DNA from 4 places in the Streptomyces sp. NPDC029292 genome. Region 1 is predicted to be linked to each of the others. Evidence: riboswitches for the same ligand, from Rfam matches in the RefSeq annotation. Region 1 holds a riboswitch; each other region holds the start of a gene.
What was found. Region 1 has a riboswitch for cyclic di-AMP ahead of ACZ4WS_RS02060 (M23 family metallopeptidase). Riboswitches for the same ligand answer to the same signal wherever they lie in the genome.
Positions count from the first base shown of each region.

Region 2: another riboswitch for cyclic di-AMP. It lies ahead of ACZ4WS_RS15115 (M23 family metallopeptidase); the one in region 1 lies ahead of ACZ4WS_RS02060 (M23 family metallopeptidase).
Region 3: another riboswitch for cyclic di-AMP. It lies ahead of ACZ4WS_RS20645 (M23 family metallopeptidase); the one in region 1 lies ahead of ACZ4WS_RS02060 (M23 family metallopeptidase).
Region 4: another riboswitch for cyclic di-AMP. It lies ahead of ACZ4WS_RS22560 (transglycosylase family protein); the one in region 1 lies ahead of ACZ4WS_RS02060 (M23 family metallopeptidase).

Region 1 covers NZ_JBVHXR010000001.1:436,666-441,726, forward strand. Annotated here, with positions in the region: gene ACZ4WS_RS02040 (TetR/AcrR family transcriptional regulator) at 1-466, shown strand, start outside; gene ACZ4WS_RS02045 (SGNH/GDSL hydrolase family protein) at 750-1,535, opposite strand; gene ACZ4WS_RS02050 (DUF6250 domain-containing protein) at 1,680-2,399, opposite strand; gene ACZ4WS_RS02055 (hypothetical protein) at 2,383-2,517, opposite strand; gene ACZ4WS_RS02060 (M23 family metallopeptidase) at 3,024-3,917, opposite strand; cyclic di-AMP (ydaO/yuaA leader) riboswitch at 3,922-4,082, opposite strand; gene ACZ4WS_RS02065 (alpha-galactosidase) at 4,381-5,061, opposite strand, start outside.
Region 2 covers NZ_JBVHXR010000005.1:363,923-368,983, forward strand. Annotated here, with positions in the region: gene ACZ4WS_RS15095 (GTP cyclohydrolase II) at 1-71, opposite strand, end outside; gene ACZ4WS_RS15100 (MarR family winged helix-turn-helix transcriptional regulator) at 259-762, opposite strand; gene ACZ4WS_RS15105 (dihydrofolate reductase family protein) at 835-1,977, shown strand; tRNA gene ACZ4WS_RS15110 (tRNA-Met) at 2,085-2,158, shown strand; cyclic di-AMP (ydaO/yuaA leader) riboswitch at 2,609-2,765, shown strand; gene ACZ4WS_RS15115 (M23 family metallopeptidase) at 2,777-3,808, shown strand; gene ACZ4WS_RS15120 (aldo/keto reductase) at 3,981-4,925, shown strand; gene ACZ4WS_RS15125 (PrsW family intramembrane metalloprotease) at 4,996-5,061, opposite strand, start outside.
Region 3 covers NZ_JBVHXR010000009.1:43,524-48,584, reverse strand. Annotated here, with positions in the region: gene ACZ4WS_RS20660 (bifunctional acetate--CoA ligase family protein/GNAT family N-acetyltransferase) at 1-1,343, opposite strand, end outside; gene ACZ4WS_RS20655 (HPr family phosphocarrier protein) at 1,519-1,800, shown strand; gene ACZ4WS_RS20650 (GntR family transcriptional regulator) at 2,018-2,713, opposite strand; gene ACZ4WS_RS20645 (M23 family metallopeptidase) at 2,909-3,673, opposite strand; cyclic di-AMP (ydaO/yuaA leader) riboswitch at 3,687-3,846, opposite strand; gene ACZ4WS_RS20640 (M16 family metallopeptidase) at 4,101-5,061, opposite strand, start outside.
Region 4 covers NZ_JBVHXR010000010.1:106,036-111,096, reverse strand. Annotated here, with positions in the region: gene ACZ4WS_RS22565 (LysM peptidoglycan-binding domain-containing protein) at 307-1,293, shown strand; cyclic di-AMP (ydaO/yuaA leader) riboswitch at 1,476-1,655, shown strand; gene ACZ4WS_RS22560 (transglycosylase family protein) at 1,660-2,346, shown strand; gene eno (phosphopyruvate hydratase) at 2,616-3,902, shown strand; gene ACZ4WS_RS22550 (FtsB family cell division protein) at 4,008-4,484, shown strand; gene ACZ4WS_RS22545 (DUF501 domain-containing protein) at 4,514-5,061, shown strand, end outside.

The DNA.
Region 1 (5,061 bases):
GACGAAGGAGAAGCTGGTCGCCGCCGCGTTCACCTACGCCGCCGAGGACGATCTCGCCCATCTGCGCAAGCTGCTCGGCCGTCGTACGTCGGCGGTGCGGCGACTGCGGACCGCCGTGCGCTGGTACGCGCCGACCGGGCAGGCCAAGGGATGGCGGCTGTGGATCGAGGGCTGGGCGGCCGCGCTGCGCGAGCCCGCGCTGCGGGAGGTCACGCGTGATCTCGACAAGCAGTGGAAGGCCGCGATCACCGAGGTGATCGCGGAGGGAGTGGCCGCGGGCGAGTTCCGCTGCCCGGATCCCACGGGCGCCGCCCTGCGGCTCACGGCACTGCTGGACGGGCTGGCCGTGCAGATGACGGCGTACGCCGGTGCGGTGTCGCGTGCGCGGACCCATGACTGGGTGGACGAGGCGCTCGCGCGGGAACTGGGGCTCGAGCGGGAGGCGTTGATGGCGGCGGTGCGCTGAGGAGCGTGCCGCGGGATGCGAATGCCGCGTTCCTCGACACCTTGGCCGGGTACGACGTCGGGCAGGGCGTCCGCTGCCATGGGGCACCGCGATTCTCCGCACGGCAAGAGCCGCCGCCCGCCAGCCCGTTGCACCCGTCACGCCCGGCGGGACGCCGGGGCGGTTCGCGGTCGCACCAGCACCGCCGTCCGCGCCCCGCCCCGCGCCACTCCGCGCCGTCACCTCACCGGTCGAGCCCAGCAGGCGTGGGATCTCGAGCGGGCTCAGGGCCGAATGCGGTGGCTCAGGCCACCGACTCGATCCGCATCTTGATGTCGTCCGGGGACAGGGCCCCCTTGGCCGCCACATGGTCTCCCGACGACTCCCCGCGCAACCGCCGCCCGATCCACGGGACGAGGTACTCGCGCGCCCAGTGGATGTCGTCGCGCCGGACCTCGAGCGTGCCGCGAGGCGGCAGTGGCGGCCAGGGCTGGTCCGGGTCGGCGGGTACTTCGAGGCCGAGGACCTGGCCGGCGCGGAGCGCGACCCGGGTGTGGCCCTCGGGCGACAGGTGCAGGCGGTCGCCGTCCCACGCGCGGCGGTCCTGGATCGTCTTCAGGGACCACAGGTCGAGGACGGGACAGCCGTACCGGTCGGCGATGGCCCGTACGTGTCCGTTGTACGTGGCGATCTTGCCGCGCAGATGCTTCAGCACGGGCATGCCACGGGTGTCGAAGCCGGTCGTCACCATGACGGTGCCGACAGCGGAGGTGAGTTCGGCCACCGCAAGCTCGAAGCGCTCGGCGACCTCGTCGGGGTCGGTACCCGGCCGGAGGATGTCATTGCCGCCCGCGCAGAAGGAGACCAGGTCCGGCGCGAGCTCCTTGGCCCGCTGGAGCTGGTCCTCGACGACCTGGTCGAGCAGTTTGCCGCGTACGGCGAGATTGGTGTAGTTGAAGTCGCCCTCGGGCCGCCGGTCCGCGAGAAGTACCGCGAACCGGTCGGCCCAGCCGACAAAGGCCCCGTCAGGACCGGCATCGCCGACGCCCTCGGTGAAGCTGTCCCCCACCGCCACGTACGACCCGATCACTGATCTGTTGTCACTCTTCGAATCGTCTGCCACATCGGCCCATGATTCACCTTTCGATGTGAGCTACGCGACCGTAGGAAGGGGTTGACGGATGGTGAGATAAGCCACTCGTCAAGTATTGGTCAACTCGGAATAAGCTCCTGATCAGGAGCGTTGACTCAGCCGCCACACCCGGAAGTCGTGGATCCGGAAGTGACTCCACGTCGTACGGAACGCGAAGTGCCCGCTGGTGTACGGCTCCGGGTCGCTGTAGTCGAAGACCAACTGCCCCTTGTTCCACCATTGCACGACGGAACCGTCCGAGACGATCCTGACGTGGTTCGGCTCGTTCGCGACGAGCAGCGGCTGCGTGTAGTCGTAGACCAGCGGACGGACGCCCGCCTCTCCCACGTACCGGCGCAGCCGTGTGGTGGTGTTGGAGTTGGCGCCGTATCCGACGTAGTACGTCTTGAGGTAGTCGTACTCCGCGAGGGCGCCGCCCCGTGCCGTGGCGAAGAGGTCGTCCGGGGAGCGGACGTCGACGGCGTTCCAGAAGTTGTTCAGGTCGGAGACCCGGTCGTTGGCGCCGCCCTCGGAGACGGGTGTGGCGGTGTACTCGATGACGTACGGCCCTTCGAGCTTCCGCTTGAACCAGACCGTCGCGCCGCTCGGTACGTCGATCTCCAGGACGCCGCGTGAGGCGGTGACCGTACCGCCGTCCTGGAGTTCGGTGACCCATTGGCCGAGTCCGTGCCGGAAGTCGTCGGCGGCGATCAGCCGTCCGCGGCGGTGGCGCGGCGAGGCGCTCGCGGCCCGCGCCGGCACGAGCGCGGCCAGCGCGGCACCGGCGGCCAGGGCGCCGAAGGTTCTACGACTGGTCGTCATGGGAGGTGTCTCCTTCGGTGGCGGTACGACGGGTCGTGGTGATCGCGGGCTTCGGGACGCGTCGGGTCTCGGTGCCGAGGTAGTAGTCCGCGTAGGTCGACTGGAGGTAGCCCCGCACGGTCCAGCCGAGGCGGTACTCGGGGTTCTGGGCGAGCGGCCGTTTCCGGAGGGGACGGCGACCAGACCGCGGTCCGGGTTCTCCACCACGCGGCGCGTGGGCGGTCCGACGGCCTGCGAGGGCGCGGCGGCGGTGACCGCGCCGAGTCTTCGGGGTCTCACGTTCGGTGTCGCCTCCGGCCGAGTCAGCGGCGGCGGCGCTGCGGGACAGCGCCCAGGAGAACTGGGCGGTGGCGGCCGCGGCTGCGGCGCCCTGATGACGGTGCGTCGGTCGACGCCGGGCACAGGGACCTCCGGAGGCATAGAAAGCGCTTACGGAGATCACTGTGGAGTCACTCTCGCACGCTGTCGATACCCCTTGCACCCCTGCCACAAGACCGCAATCTGCCCATCATGAATCGATCATGAAACACCAAAGGCCGAACCCCGGGGATCGTGGGGTCCGGCCTTTGGAGGCGGTGCTGCCTTCAGAGACAGGCAGTGCTGGCTTCAGAGACAGGGACAGCGTCAGGCGACGGCGACACCGTGGGAGCGCAGGTACGCGACCGGGTCCACGTCCGAGCCATAGTCCGGCGTGGTGCGGATCTCGAAGTGCAGGTGCGGTCCGGTGACGTTGCCGGTCGCGCCGGAGAGGCCGATCTGCTGACCCTCGGTCACGGTCTGGCCCGCCGAGACGGAGAGGGAGGACATGTGGGCGTACTGGGAGTACTTGCCGTCGGCGTGCTGGATGACGACCTGGTTGCCGTACGCGCCGCCCCAGCCGGCCGAGACGACGGTGCCCGCCGCGATGGACTTGATGGTGGTGCCGGTCGGGACCACGAAGTCGACGCCGGTGTGGTAGCCGCTGGACCACATGCTGCCCGCCACCTTGTAGCCGGTGCCGACGGTGGCGCCGTCGACCGGCAGGGTGTAGCCCAAGTTGCTGGTGGCGGCCGCGGCCTGGGTGGCCGTGCTCGCCTTCGGCGCGGTCGAAGTCGTCTTCGTCGACGTCGTCTTCGCGGAGGACTGGGTGGCGCTGCTCGACGCGGCCTTCTTGCCGATCGTCAGCTTCAGGCCCGGGTGGATCAGCGACGGGTCGCTGCCGACGGCCGTGCGGTTGTCGGAGTAGAGCTTCTTCCAGCCGCCGCTGACGTTCTGCTCGTCGGCGATCTTCGCGAGACAGTCGCCGGCCTTCACCGCATAGGTCTTCGTCGCGGCCTTCTTCGCGGCGGTGGCGGTCTTCTTCGCGACGGTGGTGGTCTTCTCGACATTCTGCGCGACGGACGCCGTCGGGGTCGCGGCATGCGCACCGGTGGCCCCCATCAGAGGCAGCGCGAGTGCGGCGCCACCGGTTCCGGCCACGGCGATCGAGCGGGTGAAACGCTGGGACTTGGGACGGCGGTGCTTACCCTTCGCGGGCATGACGAATTCCTCTCCGGCGCCTGCGAGGTGAGCTGTCGGGTGCGGGCTGGAGATGCCCGGCCACGCGAATGCGCGGCTATACCCCGAGCCGTTCCGGAGACCGGAACAGGCGTGGTACCTGCGGGTCCCCCGCTCCTGCCGTGTGCGGGTAAGTGTGCGGATTCCGGGCGGCGGCAGGATTGGGCGTCCGTCCGGATTGAGGCCGAACGTAAGCGAGATGAGAGCGCATCGACAAGCATGTGGCTTTTCTGTGCCGATGCCTTTCTTGATCCATGCCGGAATTCCCGTCACCCTCCGTGGATAGGTGATCTTTCCGGCTTCTCAACCCGTCCGTGAATTCGGGCAGGTTGATAAAAGGGGCCCGCCACACATCGTCACGAATATGACGCTGCTCACGCACGTCGACCCACGACGCTTTATTCCAGGGCCAGTTGGAACGAAGGCTCCAATTCGGACAGAACAGTCACATGCGACGCAGCCGGATAACTGTCGCATCGAGGTCCCCGCGCAGCCCCGTACGCAACCCGTGATGCAGCAGCACCGCACCGCGGTGCACTTCGCCCGTTTCGCGGCACTCGTACCGTTCTGTCGGGTCGAGTCCGCGCAGCCGGAGCGGGGCGACCGGCTCCCCGTGGTGCTGGGCCTGGAGCCAGGCGAGGACGACGGTCTCGCCGCCGTGGACGTACTGGACCGCGCTCAGTCCACCCTCCGGGGGCCGCAGCCGGTAGAGGTCGCCGCGCTGCACGACAGGCCGGATCTCCTTATAGAGATCCACCCATTCCCGCGCCTCGACCAGCTCCCGCTCGCTCCACTCGGTCACATCGCCGCCGACGCCGAGCACCCCGGCCATGGCGCTCACAAACCGAAAGCGCAAGGAGCTGACCCGGCCATTGAGCTGCGCGTTCGGGCTGTCCGTGACCCAGGCGGCCATGATCCGGGCCGGGTGGATCTGACTGAAGCCGTGCTGGATGGCGAGCCGGTCGAGCGGGTCGGTGTTGTCGGAGGTCCACACCTGGTCCGTACGCGCCATGATGCCGAGGTCGACGCGGCCGCCACCTCCCGAGCAGGACTCGAAGGCGACACCGGGGTGGGCGGCCCGCAGCCGGTCGAGAAGGGCGTACAGCGCCTCCACGTGCGCGACCCA
Region 2 (5,061 bases), on a different contig from region 1:
GAGTAGCCGTCGCCGAAGCGCAGGGGCACAGTGACGCGGGTGCGCACCGTGGCGGTGGGGAAATCGCGCATGTTGTCTCTCCGGTCCAGCGGGGTCGTACCAGATGGGGCTTCGCGTAGTGCTTCAGATGTGTTGCAGGCGGGAGGTGCTTCAGATTTGAAGCAAGCTCTCGGAGAGAGACCCTACATGTGCTTTAAAATTCAAGCAATGCCGAATGTCGAATGCCGTCTCACGGCTCACACGGCTCGCGCCCCGGTCTCAGGAGGAACGCCGCCGCCACGGCAGATCTTCCCCGCAGGCCCCGGGATCTTCGCCCTGGATGACCCGCGCGATGCTCCCGCAGATCTCCTCCAGTTGCCCCACCTGCTCGGGGGTCAGATGGTCGAAGACCGCCGTGCGCACCGTTTCGACATGTCCCGGGGCCGTCCGTTCCAGGACGGCCATGCCCTCGTCCGTGAGCACGGCGACGTGGCCGCGCTTGTCGGTGGGACAGCCCTCGCGGCGTACCGTGCCGTCGTTCTCCAGCCGGGTCACCGCGTACGTCAGCCTGCTGCGGGTGATCTTCAGGAGCTCGGCGAGCTCGGTCATCCGCAGCCGCCGGTCCGGCGCTTCGGAGAGCATGGCCAGGATGGAGTAATAAAGGTGAGGCATGCCCGCCTGCGCCTGGAGCTGCCGGTCGATCGCGTCCTCCAGGAGGGAGGAGGCGGAGAGGTACGAGCGCCAGGCGCGCTGCTCGGCGGGGGAGAGCCAGCGGGTCGTCATACCGCCAGTCTAGGTACTGTTTAAAAGTTGAACCACTAGGAGCCCAAAGCTCGGAGCTGGAGGGTGCGCCCCATGCCCCACCCCTACGTCCTGTTGTCCGCCGCCGTCTCCCTCGACGGCTTCCTGGACGACACCGGCCCCGAGCGGCTGCTGCTCTCCGGCCCGGCCGACTTCGACCGGGTCGACGAGGTACGGGCCTCCAGCGACGCGATCCTGGTCGGCGCGGGCACGCTCCGCGCGGACAATCCCCGGCTCCTGGTCAACTCGGCCGAACGGCGCGCGGCACGGGTCGCCGCCGGGCGTCCGGAGTACCCGCTGAAGGTCACGGTCAGCGGGTCCGGCGACCTCGACCCGGCGGCGCAGTTCTGGCACACGGGCGGCGAGAAGGTCGTCTACACGACGGACAAGGGCGCGGGGAAGGCCGCCGGCCTCTTGCACGGGCTCGGCGTCGAGGTGGTGTCGACCGGGCCCGAGCTCGACTGGCGGGTGCTGCTGGAACACCTTCATGACGTACGAGGTGTGCGGCGCCTCATGGTCGAAGGGGGCGGCCGGGTCCACACCCAGCTGATGCGGGAGGGGCTCGCGGACGAGTTGCAGCTCGCCGTCGCGCCGCTGTTCGTGGGGGAGGCGGACGCGCCGCGGCTGTTCGGGCCCGGGGTGTATCCCCCCGGGCGGATGCGGCTGGTGGAGACGCGGGCCGTCGGGGACGTCGTCCTCATCCGGTACGTGCCCACGGCGCCCGGAGCCGGGGGGCTCGCCTCCGCCGCGGACCGGCACTGGCTGGCGCTCGCGTGCGAGCTGGCGGAGCTGTGCCCGCCGTCGGAGACCGCGTTCAGCGTGGGGGCGGTGGTGGTGGCGGCCGACGGGACCGAGCTGGCCCGGGGGCACTCGCGGGAGGGCGGCGATTCCGTGGTGCATGCCGAGGAGGCGGCGCTTGCCAAGATCGCGGCCGGTGATCCCCGGCTCGGCTCCGCCACGGTGTACAGCAGTCTGGAGCCGTGTGCGCGCCGGGCGTCGCGGCCCGCGCCGTGTGCGCGGCTGATCCTCGACGCCGGGGTGCGGCGGGTGGTCACCGCCTGGCGAGAGCCCGACACGTTCGTCCCGGGGGCCGACGGGAGCGGGGTCCTGGTGGCCGAGGGCGCCGAAGTCGTCGTACTCCCGGAGTACGAGGAGCGGGCCATGGCGCCGAACCGGCACCTTCTCGGGGCGGGGTAGCACGCGGGTAGCACCGCCGTCGTGGGGCGCGCGTAAACGGCCGTCGTGGGGCGCCCGTAAACGTGTGTGCTTCGGGTCCCGCGGATGGCGTACACTAATTTCAACGACGCGGGGTGGAGCAGCTCGGTAGCTCGCTGGGCTCATAACCCAGAGGTCGCAGGTTCAAATCCTGTCCCCGCTACTGAAGGCCAAGGGCCGGAACTCGGATTCACGAGTTCCGGCCCTTGGTGTTTACCGACGTCCCCCAGTCGGCCCACACCGGTCGCCCCCCTGGTGGATACCGGCCGGGGCCGGTACACGGGCGGCGCCCTGACGGACGACATGGCGCTGCTTGCCGTACGGCGTCCTCGACCGTCATGGCTACGGCGTCCTGAGCGTCGTACGTCCGGCGTCCTTGATCGTTGTCACCGGGGGTGATCGGGTGACGCCCCTCCGCATAACAACTGACACACCGTCAAATGAACGGGGATTGATAAGCCTTGGTCAACTCGCCCGATTTCCACCGGTGGTGACCCGTAAGTCCTGGCCAAAAGCGTTAACGATCAGTACGAACGGCTTGGAATCCAGTGCCCGGGTCTATTAACGTTCGATAACGCAGCGCGGTCGTCCCAGCCGTCACAAGAGATGGCTCCGTGCGCACGCGCCGAATCCCGCAAGGGAACCGGGGAACCACCAACTTGGGGTGAATCGAGCGTCTTTCGCGGCAGGAATGCTGTGGTGGACGCGCGTAGGAGACCTTCCTGCTCCGAACCCGTCAGCTAACCCGGTAGGCGAGAAGGAAGGAAAGGAGTGCGCCCACGTGGCGTCCAACCGGCCTGCCCAGCCAACCTCGTTCGCGCCGAACGACACACAGCCCTTCGGCTACGGCAACGACGAGGGCCCCTGGGAGGAGTGGAATCCCACCGAGGATTCCGTCCGTCCCGTCCGCGGCCGGCACCGCGTCAGTAAGCAGCGCGGCGGAGGACTCGCCCGCAGCTCCACGGTTCTCGGCGTCGGCGTCATAGCCGCCGTCGGCGCGGGCGGCATGGCCACCGCGGCGCCCGGCAAGCCCCCCGTGTCGATCTCGCTGCCCGACCTGTCGTCGGTCACCGACTCGGCCAAGGCCCTGATATCCGACGGCGACTCCGGCACGCCCAAGGGCTCCGCCACCCCGCTCACCACCGCCGGGCTGACCAGCGCCGACACCGCGCAGGGCACCGCCGACGCGGGCGAGGCCCTGCGCGCCCGCATCATGGAGCAGGCCGAGTCGCAGCAGGACCAGGTCGACAGCGCGGCCCAGCAGGCCGCCGAGACCGCCGCCGCGAAGAAGGCCGTCGCGCTGGCCGCCAAGCAGCAGGACGACGCCGCGGCCAAGGCCGCCGCCGCCAAGAAGAAGGCGGAAGAGGTGGCCAAGGCGAAGGCCGAGGCGGAGCGCCTCGCCGAGCTCGCCAAGAGCTACGCGCTGCCCACCTCCTCGTACACCCTGACGTCGCGCTTCGGTGACGCCGGCTCCATGTGGTCCTCCGGCTACCACACCGGCCTGGACTTCGCCGCGCCCACCGGCACGCTGATCAAGGCGATCCACAGCGGCACCGTCACGGAGGCGGGCTGGGCCGGTTCGTACGGCTACCGCACGATCCTCACCCTCGACGACGGTACGGAGCTGTGGTTCTGCCACCAGTCGTCGATCAGCGTGAGCGTGGGGCAGAAGGTCGCCACGGGTGATGTCATCGGGCGCGTGGGTGCGACGGGCAATGTCACCGGGCCGCACCTCCACCTGGAGGTCCACCCCGCCGGCGGCGACGCGATCGACCCGATGGCGTGGCTGCAGAGCAAGGGCCTCAACCCCTGATCTCTTGAACTCTGGGCCTCGTCGTCTCGTGGTTTCTTGATCCCTTGATCTTTCTCCGCTGAACTCCGGCGGTTCTGATGCCATCCCCCCGACACCAGGACCGCCGGTCAGGCGTTTGTGCGGAATCGTCCGTGCGGAATACGGCCATCCGGTACGGGCGTTGAAACTGAGCATGACTTCTCTCCGCAAGCTTGGTTCGTCCGACCTCGAGGTCTTCCCGCTCGCCCTCGGCGGCAACGTCTTCGGCTGGACCGCCGACGAGGCGCAGTCCTTCGCCGTGCTCGACGCGTACGCGGCCGCGGGTGGCAACTTCATCGACACCGCCGACTCGTACTCGGCGTGGATCGAGGGCAACAAGGGTGGCGAGTCCGAGACCATCATCGGCAAGTGGGTCAAGGCGCGCGGCAACCGTTCCGACGTCGTGATCGCCACCAAGGTCAGCCAGCACCCCGACTACCTGGGGCTGTCCGGCGCCAACATCAAGGCCGCGGCCGAGGCCTCCCTGCGCCGCCTGGACACCGACTACATCGACCTCTACTTCACGCACTTCGACAAGCCGGAAGTGCCGTTCGAGGAGATCGTCACCGCGCTCGACGAGCTGGTGCGGGAGGGCAAGGTGCGGGCGATCGCCGCCTCCAACATCACGCCCGAGCGGCTCCAGGCGTCCCTGGAGTTCTCCGACCGCGAGGGCCTCGCGCGCTACGTCGCCCTCCAGCCCCACTACAACCTGGTCTCGCGCGACACCTACGAGGGCCCGCTCCAGGAGCTCGCCTCCCGCACCGGCCTGGCCGCCATCCCGTACTTCGCGCTGGCCTCCGGCTTCCTCACCGGCAAGTACCGCCCCGGTACGACGGTCGACAGCGCGCGTGCGCAGGGCGCCGGAAAGCACCTCGAGTCGGAGCGGGGCGTTCGCGTGCTGGCCGCCCTCGACGAGGTCGCCCAGGCGCACGATGCCCAGGTCGCCACGGTCGCCCTGGCCTGGCTGGCCGCCCAGCCGACGGTGGCCGCCCCGATCGCTTCGGCCCGCACGGTCGAGCAGCTTCCGGCACTGCTCGGGGTGGCGGACCTGACCCTGACGGACGACGAGCTGGCCAAGCTGACACAGGCGTCGGCCTGATCCGCTTCTCCGCCGCCGTGGCGATCGGCCATGACGGCGGAACCCGGTGGGGCCGAACGCTCCACGGCTCCTACGACCGATAGGGGTTGTACGCGGGGTACGGCGTCGCCGGACCGTATGGGTACGGGTACGGCTG
Region 3 (5,061 bases), on a different contig from region 1:
AGCGGCTTCGCCGCCGCCGTGCGCCGGGCGAGCCGGGTGAACTTGCGCGGATTGCCGATGGATTCGAGGTACATCAGGGCGACATCGGTGTCCGGGTCGTCGTACCAGTACTGGAGTACGTCGTTGCCGGACACGTCCGCGCGGTTGCCGGAGGAGACGAAGGTCGACACCCCCGTGACCCCGGTGACGCCGCCGCCGCGCCGGTGCAGCCGGGACAGCAGGGCGATCCCGATCGCGCCGGACTGGGCGAACAGGCCTATCCGTCCGGGCCGCGGCATCTCCGGCGCGAGCGAGGCGTTGAGCCGCACGTCGGGGGACGTGTTGATGACCCCGAAGGCGTTGGGGCCGATGATGCGCATGCCGTACGTACGGGCCTGGCGGACGAGTTCGCGCTGGCGCTCGCGCCCTTCGGGGCCGCTCTCGGCGTACCCGGCGGAGACGACCACGAGCCCCTGCACCCCGTGCTCACCGCACTCGGCGACGACCTCGGGGACGTGCGGCGCGGGCACGGCGACGACCGCGAGGTCGACGGGCTCGCCGATGTCGCTGATGGAGCGGTGCGCGGGGACTCCGTCGAGCTCCTTCTCCTGGAGCGCCTTGTTCACGGCGTACAGGCGGCCGGTGAATCCGGCGTCGCGGAGGTTGGTGAGGACGCTGCGGCCCACGCCGCCGGGTGTGCGGCCCGCGCCGATGACCGCGACCGAGCCGGGCGCGAGCAGCCGCTGCACGGACCGGGCCTCGGCGCGCTGCTCCCGCGCGCGCTGCACGGCGAGCGACCGGTCGGTGGGCTCCAGGTCGAACTCCAGGCGTACGACACCGTCCTCGAAGTGCCGCTTCTGCTGGTACCCGGCGTCCGTGAACACCTTGATCATCTTGGTGTTGGCGGGCAGCACCTCGGCGGCGAACCGGCGGATGTCGCGCTCGCGGGCGACGGCCGCGACGTGTTCCAGGAGGGCCGAGGCGACACCGCGGCCCTGGTGGGCGTCCTGCACGAGGAAGGCGACCTCGGCCTCGTCGGCGGGTGCGGAGGCGGGCAGGCCGTCGGCGTTGATGCGGTCGTAGCGTACGGTGGCGATGAACTCGCCGCCCACCGTGGCCGCGAGCCCCACCCTGTCCACAAAGTCGTGGTGCGTGAAGCGGTGGACGTCCTTGGCGGACAGGCGCGGATACGGCGCGAAGAAGCGGTAGTACTTCGACTCGTCGGACACCTGCTCGTAGAAGCTGACCAGACGCTCGGCGTCATCAACGGTGATGGGCCTGATGCGTGCGGTGCCGCCGTCGCGCAGCACCACGTCGGCCTCCCAGTGAGCGGGGTACTCGTGCCGGTCCGACGAGGTCTGCATGGGCCCCAGAGTACGGCTCGCGTCCGACAACGGCGCGAGGCAATCTGTGGGGACGGAAGTCGGATCGAGGCCGCGGTCCGACGACACTCCGGACGGGACGAAGGACCGCCCCGGAGACGCTTCACGATATGGGACACTGGTCTAGACAACCCTGAACACTGAAGGGCAGCATCACATGGCTGAGCGCCGCGTCAACGTCGGCTGGGCTGAGGGCCTCCACGCCCGTCCCGCCTCCATCTTCGTCCGGGCCGCCACGGCCTCCGGTATCCCCGTGACGATCGCCAAGGCCGACGGCAACCCCGTCAACGCGGCCTCCATGCTCGCGGTCCTCGGCCTGGGTGCCCAGGGCGGCGAGGAGATCGTCCTCGCCTCCGACGCCGAGGGTGCGGACGCTGCCCTCGACCGTCTGGCGAAGCTGGTCTCCGAGGGCCTCGAGGAGCTCCCCGAGACCGTCTGAGCACCTCGGACATCGTGCGGCGGAGCCGCGTCGGCCCTAACCCGGGCGACGCGGCTTCGCCGTTTTTCGTACGCCGTCCCGAGAATTCTTCACACATCACCCAAGAACCCGTGTCGCACGCACGGAAATAGCGCACCCGGGAATTACCGGCACGCGAAAATAGAGGCAGCAGAAATAGACCCCTGCCGAATATCCCTCTTTGTATACGGCGCCGGTGTTAATGCCGCAGGCCCGTCATGTTTACGGGATGTTGCGAAGTCCTCACACGGTCCGGACGATCTCCCCCGCCGGGGAAACGGAGCCGGTGCGCGGCCGTCGCGCGCTCGGTGTGCAGGGCCGTGATCGCCCGCGCCCGCTCACTGTCGCCGCGCGCCACGGCGTCCACGATGCCGCCGTGCTCCGCCCAGGACTCCGCGGGGTTGGCCGGCGCCTCGACCGCGTACATCCAGGCGATCTTGTGCCGCAGCTGGGCGAGCGTGGAGGTCAGCGCGGGGCTTCCGGAGGCCTGCGCGAGCGTCTCGTGGAACCAGCCGCCCAGCGACCGCAGATCCTCGCTGTGCCCCCTCCTGGACCGCTCCTGACCCAGCCTGACCAGGCCTCGGAGCACCTTGAGGTGGGCCTCGGTGCGGCGCTGCGCGGCCCGCGCGGCACCCAGCGGCTCCAGCAGCATCCGCATCTCCAGGAGGTCCGAGGCCTCCTGCTCGGTGGGCTCCGCGACGCACGCGCCCGCATGCCGTCGGGTGGTGACGAAGCCCTCGGCCTCCAGCGTGCGCAGGGCCTCGCGCACGGGGACGCGCGAGACGCCGTAGCGCCGCGCGAGCAGTTCCTCGGTGAGCCGGCTGCCGCGCTCGTAGACACCCGCGACGATGTCGTCACGGATCGCCGTGCATACCGAGTGCGCCGGAATACGCATGACCGGACCTCCGCTTTAATCCCCGCGAAACGCCATCGATTGACGCTTGTTCAGTGACTCTATTGCAGGGAGCCGGAATTTCCGATGGCAGGCCGGAATCCATGGATATTTTTTGGACAGAGGCCGCTCGAAACGACGATGCCCCGGCTCGGTGGCCGGGGCATCGGAAGTGGTGGAGATCAGGTGAAGCGGTCGTCAGACGTTCACGCCGTGCGCGCGGAGGTAGGCGACGGGGTCGATGTCGGAGCCGTACTCCGGCGTCGTACGCGCCTCGAAGTGCAGGTGCGGCCCTGTGGTGTTGCCGGTGGCCCCGGAGAGGCCTATCTGCTGGCCCGGGGTGACCGTCTGGCCCACGGAGACGCCGATGGACGACAGATGGCCGTACATCGTGTACGTACCGTCGTGCATCTTGATGACGATCTGGTTGCCGTAGGCGCCGCCCCAGCCGGCCGTGACGACGGTGCCGGTACCGACCGCGTGGACCGAGCTGCCGGACGCGGCATGGAAGTCGACGCCGGTGTGGCTGCCGGACGACCAGAGGCTGCCGCTCGCCTTGTAACCGGTGGAGATGTACGAGCCGGTGATCGGCAGGACGAAGGAGTTGAGGCGCTTGCGCTCGGCGGCGCGGGCGGCGCGCTCCTTGGCCTCGCGTTCCTTCTTGGCCTTCTCCGCGGCCCGCTTCCGCGCGGCCGCCTCGGCCTTCTTCTGCGCGGCGGCCTCGTCGGCGGCGCGCTGCTGGGCGGCGGCCTGCGCGTCGATCTGGGCGGCGACCGAGTCACCCATGGTGATGGCCTGGGTCAGCCCGGTCTGCTCCACGGAGGTGTCCGCGGCGAGCGCCGGGGCGGCCAGCGCTCCGATGACACCGGTGGTGGTGAGCGCCGCGACGCCTACGGCGTTCGTGGTGGTGCGCTTCACGCGGCTCGGACGACGATGCTTCCCGGTGCCACAGGTGAACGCCATGTAGGGGCTGATCCTTTCCTTCCTTCTCGCCTACCGGGTTAGCTGACGGGTTCGGAGCAGGAAGGTCTCCTACGGACCCCCTCCTGGGAGGGCGTCCGATTCACCCCAGGGACTGCGTGTGGGTCCCCGGCTCCCCTGGCTCGCGCCGTACGGGGACTCGGCGATGACTGTCCGGTGCCGCGGGCGCGGCGCACTGCCTGACGAACAGCCGGACCGACGCTAATCGGGACATCTTTCAATCAACAAACGGATCACGGCTTTTGTAGCGCATGCCACAGGGCAGACAGGCAACCTCCGTGCCAATACGGACACCCCGAGGACGAAGTCCGGGAAAAGAAGCTTAAGTACGGGAAAAAGGATGAAGTCCGGGCAAAAGGAGGCCCAGGTGACTCTTCAGTCACCTGGGCCCTCAGGGGTCGTGCAGTTTCTACTCGGCCGGTACGACGGTCACTTCACCGATTCCGAGGGCCCTGACGGGCTCCGCGATCTGCGCCGCGTCGCCCACCAGGACGGTCACCAGACGGTCCACCGGGAAGGCGCTCACCGCGGCCGCGGTGGCCTCCACGGTGCCGGTGGCGGCGAGCTGCTGATACAGCGTCGCCTGGTAGTCGTCCGGCAGGTGCTGCTCGACCTGGTCGGCGAGCGTGCTCGCCACCGCCGCCGCGGTCTCGAACTTGAGGGGCGCCACACCCACCAGGTTCTGTACGGCGATGTCGCGCTCGGCGTCCGTCAGGCCCTCTGCGGCGAGGGTGCGCAGCACCTTCCAGAGGTCGTCGAGCGCCGGTCCGGTGTTCGGGGTGTCGACGGAGCCGCTGATCGCGAGCATCGCGACACCGGTAGCCCCCCCGGAGGGAGAAGGCGCGGCGGAGCGCAGCACCTGGCCGAACGCCCGCACACCGTAGGTGTATCCCTTTTCCTCGCGCAGGACGCGGTCCAGGCGCGAGGTGAGGGTGCCGCCGAGGCAGTACGTGCCGAGCACCTGGGCGGGCCAGACGCGGTCGTGCCGGTCGGCTCCGACGCGGCCGATGAGCAGCTGCGTCTGGACGGCGCCGGGGCGGTCCACGATGACGACGCGGCCGGTGTCGTCGGCGCTCACCGGCGGCACGGGGCGCGGCTCGGCCGAGGAGCCGGTCCAGGCGCCCAGCGTGTCGGCGAGCAGCGCGTCGAGGTCGACACCAGTGAGGTCGCCGACGATCACGGCGGTGGCCGTGGCGGGGCGTACGTGCTTCTCGTAGAAGGCGCGTACGGCCGCCGAGTCGATCTTCTGGACGGTCTCCTCGGTGCCCTGGCGCGGGCGCGACATGCGCGAGGTGGCCGGGAACAGCTCCTTGGAGAGCTCCTTGGCCGCGCGGCGAGCCGGGTTGGCCGTCTCGTGCGGGATCTCGTCC
Region 4 (5,061 bases), on a different contig from region 1:
GGGACCTGGCTGTCGAACGGGTGGGCAGCTCCCGGAGATAGGGAGAAGTGCGAGAGGAGCGCCGTCGAGTTCACATTGCTGTTCGGCGGAGCCGGGAAATTCGCACGCGCGTGCTGGATGGATGACCGTCTGATCGCCGTCGGATCGCCGTCCGGTCACGGGAAAGTGACGATCCCTCAACTCTGTGATCTTCACGTGATCTGCGCTGCATCGACTTGTGACAAGCGTTCGAGTGCGGATACGTTCACCCATCAATGCGGCCCATCTGCCGCAGTGGTCACCTGCTGTCACGCGAAAGGCTTCCGCATGCTCTCCGGGAACGGCCGTCATCGTCGCCCCCGTCAGGCCCCGGCCCTCATCGTCGCCGCAGGGGTGACCGGATCGGCGATCGCGATCCCGTTGCTCGGCGCCACCAGTGCGAGCGCGGCCGACGGCACCACCTGGGACCGGGTCGCGGAGTGCGAGAGCGGCGGCTCTTGGAGCGCGAACAGCGGCAACGGGTACTACGGCGGGCTGCAGTTGAGCCAGGAGAACTGGGAGAAGTACGGCGGTCTCGCGTACGCTCCGAGTGCCGACCAGGCCAGCCGATCGCAGCAGATAGCCATCGGGGAGAAGGTCCTCGACGACCAGGGCCTCGCCGTCTGGCCCACCTGCGGAACGCTCTCCGGGCTCAGCAAGCACTCGGGTTCGGTCGAGGTCGACACGGGAGTGGCGGACGACTCGTCCAGCTCGACCGACTCATCCGACTCATCCGACTCGTCCAGTTCATCCGGTTCGTCCGACTCCTCTTCCTCGTCCGATTCGTCCTCGACAGATTCGTCGTCGTCCGACGCCTCCTCGGGTGCGACCGAGAACTCGACGAAGTCCGACACCTCCTCCAGCGACTCTCAGGGTTCCGACAGCTCGGACACAGCTACGACGAAGAGTGATGACTCGGACAAGTCCGGGCAGAACGGCGACTCTTCGAGTGCGTCCGAGAGTGCGACGAGCGGGGCCGGGCGGCACCGTGGTGACAGTGCCGACGAGGGCGTGACGGCGGGTGCGACCGACGGTCGTACGGACGACACTTCCGGGCGGCATGCCTCTCGCGGCTCGGGCGCGTCCCGCGACGCCGCCGACGGTTCGTACACCGTCCGCACCGGGGACAGCCTCTGGACCATCGCCGACGCCCTTGACCTCGAAGGCGGATGGTCGGCGCTGTACGCCGACAACAAGGAGACGGTCGGCGTTGACCCGGACCTTATCCTCCCCGGTCAGAGCCTTTCAGTTGGTGCCGAATCGGGCGAAAAGTAGCGGGAGTTCGCGTCATGGTTCGCCGTGGAATGTCCGGTTTGGTGCGAGTGAGACATGAGTCTCAGAAGCCCTGATCGTCTTTGAAATTCCGGCGATCGCATGTCTACGGTCATCACCGCTCGCCACAGCGGGCCCCGACGGTCGCAACGCCGAATCCTGCCAACGGCCGTACGGGAACAGTCGACGCGTCAGCGCCGTAGGCAGGAGCGGGGGACCCAAGGTAAGCGCCGCGCCCGGTAGTTGACCGGGAGTGGCTTGGGGTGAAGTCGTACGTCCGACGTCGTGAAGACGAAAGGCGTACGACCGGGCACTCACCCGCCCGAACCCGACAGCTCACCTCGCAGGCGTCGGTGAGGGGATCTCTCCATGCTGTTTTCCAGCAAGGGCAAGCACCGCCGCCCGTCCAAGGCCACCCGTGTGGCCGCGCTCGCCGGTGTCACCGGTGTCGCCATCGCCGCCCCGCTGATGGCGGCCGGCAACGCCTCCGCCGCCACCGCCTCGGAGTGGGACACCGTCGCCCAGTGCGAGTCCGGCGGCAACTGGTCCATCAACACCGGCAACGGCTACTACGGCGGCCTGCAGTTCTCGGCCTCCACCTGGGCGGCGTACGGCGGCACCGCCTACGCGTCCACCGCTGACCAGGCCTCGAAGTCCGAGCAGATCACCATCGGTGAGAAGGTCCTCGCCGCGCAGGGCAAGGGTGCCTGGCCGACCTGCGGCACGGGCCTGTCGAGCGCCGCGTACACCGGTGGTGCGAGCACCTCGTCCTCGTCGAACAGCTCGCCGAGCACCAGCACCACCACCCGCTCGACGGACACCGCCGCCTCCCGTTCGGCGGCCCGCCCGGCCGCCGAGAAGACCGTCACCACCCCGACCGGCAAGAAGGTCAAGAAGGGCGACGGCGAGTACAAGGTCGTCAAGGGTGACTCCCTCAGCTCGATCGCCGAGAAGAAGCACGTCAAGGGTGGCTGGCAGCAGCTGTTCAAGCTGAACAAGGACATCGTCGACGACGCGGACTTCATCTTCCCGGGTCAGCAGCTTCACCTCAGCTGAACCACAGCCCTCTCCTAAGGGAGGCCTTCACACTGGAGGCCTCGTGAGGGTTCCCCCCCGTCCCCACGGGCTCCCCGCTCTGGTGCGTGTTCCCCCGTACGCACTGGAGCGGGGTTTTTCATTCCGTTTTTGTTCCGTTCTGGAACAATGTTTACTCTGAGTTCTGCCCAAGGGGTGGTCGACCGGCTGGCCGATCCTCCCGGGGCGGTTAGGCTCATCTCGCGGAGCCATCACAGGTTTCGCGTACCCGCGTCACATCCCAGAAGGAGATGCTCGTGCCGTCCATCGACGTCGTCGTAGCCCGGGAAATCCTGGACTCCCGAGGCAACCCCACGGTCGAGGTCGAGGTCGGCCTCGACGACGGCAGCACGGGTCGTGCCGCCGTTCCGTCCGGTGCCTCCACGGGTGCCTTCGAGGCCATTGAGCTCCGTGACGGTGACCCCAACCGTTACCAGGGCAAGGGTGTCGAGAAGGCCGTCCTCGCCGTCATCGAGCAGATCGGCCCGGAGCTCGTCGGTTACGACGCCACCGAGCAGCGCCTGATCGACCAGGCGATGTTCGACCTGGACGCCACCGACAACAAGGGCTCGCTCGGCGCCAACGCCATCCTCGGCGTCTCCCTCGCCGTCGCGCACGCCGCCTCCGAGGCGTCCGACCTCCCCCTCTTCCGCTACCTGGGCGGCCCGAACGCGCACCTGCTGCCCGTTCCGATGATGAACATCCTGAACGGCGGGTCGCACGCCGACTCGAACGTGGACATCCAGGAGTTCATGATCGCCCCGATCGGCGCGGAGTCCTTCTCCGAGGCCCTGCGCTGGGGCGCCGAGGTCTACCACACCCTCAAGAAGGTGCTGAAGACCAAGGGTCTGTCCACCGGCCTCGGCGACGAGGGCGGTTTCGCCCCGAACCTGGAGTCCAACCGCGCCGCGCTCGACCTCATCCTCGAGGCCATCAAGCAGGCCGGTTACGTCCCCGGCGAGCAGATCGCGCTCGCGCTCGACGTCGCCGCGTCCGAGTTCTACAAGGACGGCAAGTACGAGTTCGAGGGCAAGTCCCGCTCGGCCGCCGAGATGACCGAGTACTACGAGGAGCTCGTCTCCGCGTACCCGCTGGTCTCCATCGAGGACCCGCTGTACGAGGACGACTGGGCCGGCTGGAACGTCATCACCGAGAAGCTGGGCGACAAGGTCCAGATCGTCGGCGACGACCTCTTCGTCACCAACCCCGAGCGCCTCGCTCGCGGCATCGAAGAGGGCTCCGCGAACGCCCTGCTCGTCAAGGTGAACCAGATCGGCTCGCTGACCGAGACCCTGGACGCCGTCGAGATGGCCCAGCGCAACGGCTTCAAGTGCATGATGTCCCACCGCTCCGGCGAGACCGAGGACGTCACCATCGCCGACCTCGCCGTCGCGGTGAACTGCGGTCAGATCAAGACCGGCGCCCCGGCCCGCTCGGACCGCGTCGCCAAGTACAACCAGCTGCTGCGCATCGAGGAGATCCTCGACGACGCCGCGGTGTACGCCGGCCGCTCGGCCTTCCCCCGCTTCAAGGGCTGAGCCGCAGGCTCGTAGGAAGCGTCGTACGTACGTCCCCGTACTCGGTCCCGTACCGTGTGCGGGGACGTACGCACGTGACGGGCTTGTACTGGGGAGGCGGGACTCATGGCCGTGAAGGACCGGGACCGGTTCTCCACCACGACCAGGCTGCGGCTCCTCGGTGAGCAGACGGCGGCCCGGGTCTACCGCTCCCAGACCAAGCGGCAGGCCCGCCGCTCGCGGCTCACCGGGCGGGCCGCGCTCCTCGCTCTCGTACTGTGCTCCTTGATCGTGGCCCTCGCGTATCCGATAAGGCAGTACGTGTCCCAGCGCGCCGAGATCTCCGATCTCGAGCGGCAGCGGGAGCAGGCCCGCGCGCGGGTCGAGCAGCTGCGCGACCTCAAGGCGCGCTGGCAGGACGACGCGTACGCCGAGCAGCGGATCCGCGAGCGACTGCACTATGTGATGCCGGGTGAGACCGGCTACATCGTGATCGACCCGGACGCGGCGAAGCAGTCCCGCGCCGCTCAAGGGGCGGCCGACCGCCCCTGGTACGCCAATGTCTGGGACGGCGTGGACAAGTCCGACGCCGCCGACCAGTGAACTGACCAGAAAGACATGTGACTCACGGCATGGAAACGCCACCGCCGCCCACCCCGCGCACCGAGCCGACCGACGCGGATGTCGAGGCCTTCAAGCAGCAGCTCGGCCGGCCGCCGCGCGGGTTGCGGGCGATCGCGCACCGGTGCCCGTGCGGGCAGCCGGACGTCGTCGAGACGGCGCCGCGTCTTCCCGACGGGACGCCGTTCCCCACGACGTACTACCTCACGTGTCCGCGGGCCGCTTCCGCGATCGGGACGCTCGAGGCCAACGGCGTGATGAAGGAGATGACGGACCGTCTCGCCACGGACCCCGAGCTGGCCGCCGCGTATCGCGCCGCCCACGAGGACTACATCGCCCGGCGCGACTCCATCGAGGTGCTGGAGGGCTTCCCGAGCGCGGGCGGTATGCCGGACCGGGTGAAGTGCCTGCACGTGCTCGTGGCGCACTCCCTGGCCGCGGGGCCGGGGGTGAACCCTCTCGGGGACGAGGCGATCGCGATGCTGCCGGAGTGGTGGAGCAAGGGCGCCTGTGTGGTGCCGACGCCCACTTCCCAGGCGGAGATCCTGGAGCTCGGTGC